Regions from separate parts of the Neglectibacter caecimuris genome, predicted to be linked through region 2. Evidence: riboswitches for the same ligand, from Rfam matches in the RefSeq annotation. Region 2 holds a riboswitch; the other holds the start of a gene.
The links. A riboswitch is a leader RNA that binds a small molecule or an ion and turns the genes downstream of it on or off. The one in region 2 is predicted to bind cobalamin.

Region 1: linked by a shared signal. The riboswitch ahead of U8T64_RS12045 (DUF4430 domain-containing protein) and the one ahead of U8T64_RS04540 (S-layer homology domain-containing protein) in region 2 are both predicted to bind cobalamin.

The regions. Positions count from the first base shown of each region.
Region 1 is NZ_JAWXXK010000008.1:175,500-177,961, forward strand. It holds gene U8T64_RS12040 (hypothetical protein) at 178-681, opposite strand; gene U8T64_RS12045 (DUF4430 domain-containing protein) at 681-1,187, opposite strand; cobalamin riboswitch at 1,388-1,643, opposite strand; partial or broken gene U8T64_RS12050 (M15 family metallopeptidase) at 1,888-2,462, opposite strand, start outside.
Region 2 is NZ_JAWXXK010000003.1:319,963-322,424, forward strand. It holds cobalamin riboswitch at 1-259, opposite strand, end outside; cobalamin riboswitch at 617-883, shown strand; gene U8T64_RS04540 (S-layer homology domain-containing protein) at 1,029-2,462, shown strand, end outside.

The DNA.
Region 1 (2,462 bases), on a different contig from region 2:
ACTTTCTGCGTGTGACTATCCCTTCCACCGCCGTTCGGCGGTCCCCCTCCCCTTATAAATAAGGGGAGACAGAGGGCAGATAAATTCCAATTTACCAGCCTCTGCCTCTAATTGCTCATGGTATGCTGTCTTTATTGACAGCTGTTCAGACAAAGCGAACCAAAACCCGCCGAAAAATCAAGCAAGGTTGATCTGCTTTTGCAGCTTTTCCAGGCCCAGCCGCAAAGGGTAGTACAGAAAAAGGCATAGCAGAAAATTGAACACGGCGTGGTTGCAGTCAAAATAGAAACCGCTGGCAATCCAGGAAAGAATGGCGGGAAGCTTCCACATGGGCCAATAGACCATGGAGCACAGCGTGCCAAAGGCCAGCCCATAGAGCCCCGCGAAAATCGCCCATTGCCAGGCGCGCTTCAGCCAGTGGAACAGCCAAGTAAGCAGGGCCAAAATTGGCCAGATATACAGGTACATGACCCACCATATCCCAAAGCCGTAAAGCAGGCCCTCCAGCAGCAGAAACACACCCAGAGCCCCGATCACCCTTCTGCGGAACACCAGAGTGAACAGAATAATCAGGAGTGTGATCAGCTCTACATTGGGCAAAAACGCCAGCACCTCTTTGGAAACCACCAGCACTACGCCCATCATCGCCATCAGGCAGATGTCCAGCAGCTTGACCTTCATCAATAGCCTACCGTGAGAGTAAGCTCATATACATCGCCATCCGCGATTTTTACGCCGTCTACACCAGTATTGACCTGCTCGCCGCCCTTGGTCACGCACCACCATTCCTGGTTGCCGTCGTCAGCGGTTTCGCCGTCTGCCGATTTGATGAAGAGGCCGTATTGTCCGTCCTCGCCCTCTACCAGCTTCTCCTGCTCCAGTGCCTCCCGGAGGGTCTCACCCTGGGCGGCAATGGCGAATTCCTTTTCACTGCCGTCCTTATGCACTACCTTTACCGTAATATTTTTGACGGCGGCAGATACGGCAGAGCCCTGCTGAGAAGAGGATTCCGAAGATTGAGCAGAGGATTCCGAAGATTGAGCAGAGGATTCCGAAGACTGAGCAGAGGATTCCGAAGACTGAGAAGAAGGCTCCGAATTTTCCCCGCAGCCAGCGAACAGGCCGGCTACCAAAAGCAGTGCCAGCAGCAGCGAAAAAATGCGAATGTTTTTTGTACGTCTGTTCATGTGTTTGATCCCTTTCCTTCCGTTGTTGTTTTGCGGCCAAATGTAAATTTGACCCTGTTTTGAAATGCAACTAAGAAGGGTGGTCGCCTGAAACGATAGCAATACAAACCGTTCCACAGTCTGCTTCAGGCAGGAACGTGACGCGGGAAGGGCAACAGCCTTCCGGCGGCTCCTGTATAAAGCGCCAGTTACCCGTGGTGCTTTACACGGCCCTCCAGGCAAGTCTTTCGGCTTAGGCGGTGCTCGGCTGCTTCGGCGGCTGAGCGCGCTCTGTTTCCCCTTCCCGGCATTTGCCAGTGGGCCGCGGAAAGGAAAAACCGCTTCCTGGCACGGCATTTCCTCCCCGCCCTGAAAAGCGCTGCGCCATCACGGCGACGGGTTCGCCGGGGAATCTCACCCCTGTTCCTGTGTTCGGCTGCGGGATCTTCCGCAGACACCTGGAGCCCCAACGGGCATTATGATACCCTAAAGGAAGGAAAAAGTCAACTTGGTTTTCCGTCCTGAAAGCGCCTTGATCAAAGCCAGCTTGCGGCCAGAGAAAAAGGAAGTTCCTCTGCTGCTTTAAGCTGCTGCCGGCAAAAGGCAACGCAAGCTTTGATTTTTCAGAAAAATCGCGGTTTTTCGGCTTTTTGCCAGGCTGCCGTTTTTTCAAAAATTTGCGGGAACACTTCGGAGCTGGACTTACGCTTTCTTTATATAGTCAGTACATTTCACCATTCTTCTCCGTGAGATACTCTTCCAGACAAATCCCTCTCTCATATATCTCCGCAGCGGCCTCCACCCCTACATAGCGGTAATGCCAAACCTCCTCTACCGTGCCGGTGAGCTCTGTTTTTTCGCTGGGATAACGAAAGATAAAGCCATATTGATAGCTGTTCTCCTGCAGCCAGGAAAACACATCATAGGTGGCGCCCTCCAGATCTACCGCCAGACCCAGCTGGTGTTCGCTGGTGCCGGGAACAGCCACCCATTTGCCGGCTTTTTCTTTGGCCTCTTCCAAGCCCCAGCCTTCAGCCTGATACCGGGCAACTTCTTCCTCGTAAAGCGCTTGCTGGGTTTCCTGCGTGCGGTAACCGGAAATGACCCTGGGTACTTCCCCCCAGTTTCCTTCCCGAGCTGCCTCCAGCATTTCCAGCAAGGGCTCATAGATCCGTTCATCTACCTGTTCTCCGCCGGGAAGCTCTTTCAGGTCAACTGTATACCCTTCCGGAATGGGATTCCAACGGTTTACCAGACGCAGACTCCAGAGAACGTCTTCTTCCCCGCCCTGCAAAG
Region 2 (2,462 bases):
AGATCGTAAGTCTTCTGACTCGCGTTAGAAGGAACCCTCTTGATAAGAGGTTCCTTTGCGTCCGTTTCCTACCTTCCCACAGCGCTTTTTACAGCTGCCCGCAGTGGCGGCCTTTCGGCTCACATATCCTATATTACAGGTATGGTATGCTTCGGAACGGTCTCGCGCTTACAGCGCCGGTCGCGCGGGGCTTTTCACCCCATTCCATCTACGCAGCTCCTGGCCCTTCGGAAAAACGGCAAATTCCCAAAAAAGCGGTACGGCAGCGGCGACGATCTCCTTCCTTTGTGCAAACAGAGCGGCAGCCCGCTTTGTTTGCCAACAGCATAGCACAAGCGTTTTCAAAATACAAGTCCCAACAACATCATTTTTTTGATATCCCTTTTCTAATTCGGCCGCTCTCGCCGCCTTTTTTCACCCTATTAAAAATCTTTCTTCTCTTTTCAAATTCCCAGGAAATCATGCGCTTTTTCTCAGTAACAAAAAGTCTGGTTCGCAAAAGTTCCGTGCCTTTCAAAAAAGAACGACAATATCCATTGACAGGGTAACTTTTATGGTATAGAATGAAGGCACAATTTTATATGCTCCGGCTTTTGTGGCAAATACGCGACCTCAAATCAGAGACACGTATTCTTGTTCGCTGAACATGTTCGCTGAACAAGGGAATCAGGTGCAAAACCTGAACACGGCCTTGTCCGGTCCTTTCCGTTCCCTTCGGAAGGGCGGCTTATCCGGCAAGGCGGTGCTGTAAGCATGGAGCGGGCTTTCTTTCTGCGAAAGCAGGTCACTGGCCGCCCCCTCGGGGCTGGGAAGGCGGGAAGCCCGCGTTGGCAATATGCCTGAACATGCCAGTCAGAAGACCTACAAAAAGAGGATAGTTTGAAAACGTCCGGCGTTTGCCGGAACGTCTTTTTCTCTTACCCACAAAGGCGACAGCTTTTTTGCTGCCGTCTTTTCTTTTGCCTGTCCACAAAGCGCGGCTTCCTATAAAATTTGTTATGACTGGACAAAAGAAAGGGTCGTTTCCTATGAAAAGACAAAAGAAAACACGAATGGCCGCCCTGCTGCTGGCGCTTCTTATGGTGGTGAGCCTGCTGCCCATACAGGCCCTGGCGGCCGTATCCGACAGCGCGGTGAATGAAACAGCGCTGGACACAGCTCAGTATCTCGCAAACACGGTGAAAAGCCCGCAGGTGGGCTCCATCGGCGGCGAATGGACCGTTCTGGGGCTGGCCCGCTCCGACAGCCAGGTTCCCTCCGATTATTACCCCAATTATTACGCCGCTGTGGAAAGCTATGTACAGGGCTGCAGCGGCATACTCAGCGATAAAAAGTATACAGAGTATTCCCGGGTGATCCTGGCCCTTGCCGCTTTGGGCAAGGATGCGAGAAATGTGGCGGGCTATGACCTCACACAGCCCCTGGGAGATTACGAAAAAACCATCTGGCAGGGCATAAACGGCCCGGTCTGGGCATTGCTTGCCCTGGATTCCAGAAATTATCCCATGCCCCAGGCCTCGGGCGCGAAAACACAGGCTGCCCGCCAGCTCTATGTGGACTATATCGTAAAAGCCCAGAACAGCGACGGCGGCTGGAGCCTGCAGGGCAAAAGCGCCGCTTCCGAGGTGGATATCACCGCCATGGCCCTGCAGGCTTTGGCAAAATACCGGGAGCAGCCCGCCGTCAGCCGGGCAGTGGAAAAGGGCTTGACCTGCCTTTCCAAAAAACAGAACGGCAGCGGCGGTTTTTCTCAGGACGGAGCGGTCAACGCGGAAAGCTGTGCCCAAGTGATCGTCGCTCTCTGCGAGCTGGGGATTTCCCTGGACGACCCCAGGTTTACAAAGGGCGGAAAAACTGCTGTGGACGAGCTGCTCACCTTCACCCGGAGAGGCAGCGGATTTTCTCATACCAAGACAAGATTTTCCTCCAATCTGATGGCCACAGAACAGGGACTTTACGCCCTGGCGGCCGTTCAGCGCGCCAGAAGCGGGCGCAGCAGCCTTTACCGCATGAGCGATGCGAGAATGGTAGATCTCAGCGGAGGCAGCCTGACCACCGGCGGCGGACTGCCCGGTAAAAACCAGGATATCACCGCAAGGCCTGTAACGGCTCCGGCCGCCACCTTCTCCGATATTTCCGCCTCCCCCAATCTCGCCGCCATCGAAGCCCTCGCTTCCCGGGAGATCGTGGTGGGAAAGGGCGCCGGGAAATTTGCCCCCGCCGCCAACATGACCCGCGCGGAATTCGCCACCATCGTAGTACAGGCGCTGGGATTGCCCAAAAAAGAAACCACCGTGTTCAAGGATGTTCCCGGCGGAAAATGGTATTCCGCCTATATCGGCTCCGCCTACGGCTACGGCATTGTGGCCGGCGTGTCAAAGGATCGGTTCAACCCCCACGGAACCATCACCAGGCAGGAGGCCGGGGCCATGGTGGCCCGCGCCGCCCGGCTCTGTGGGCTG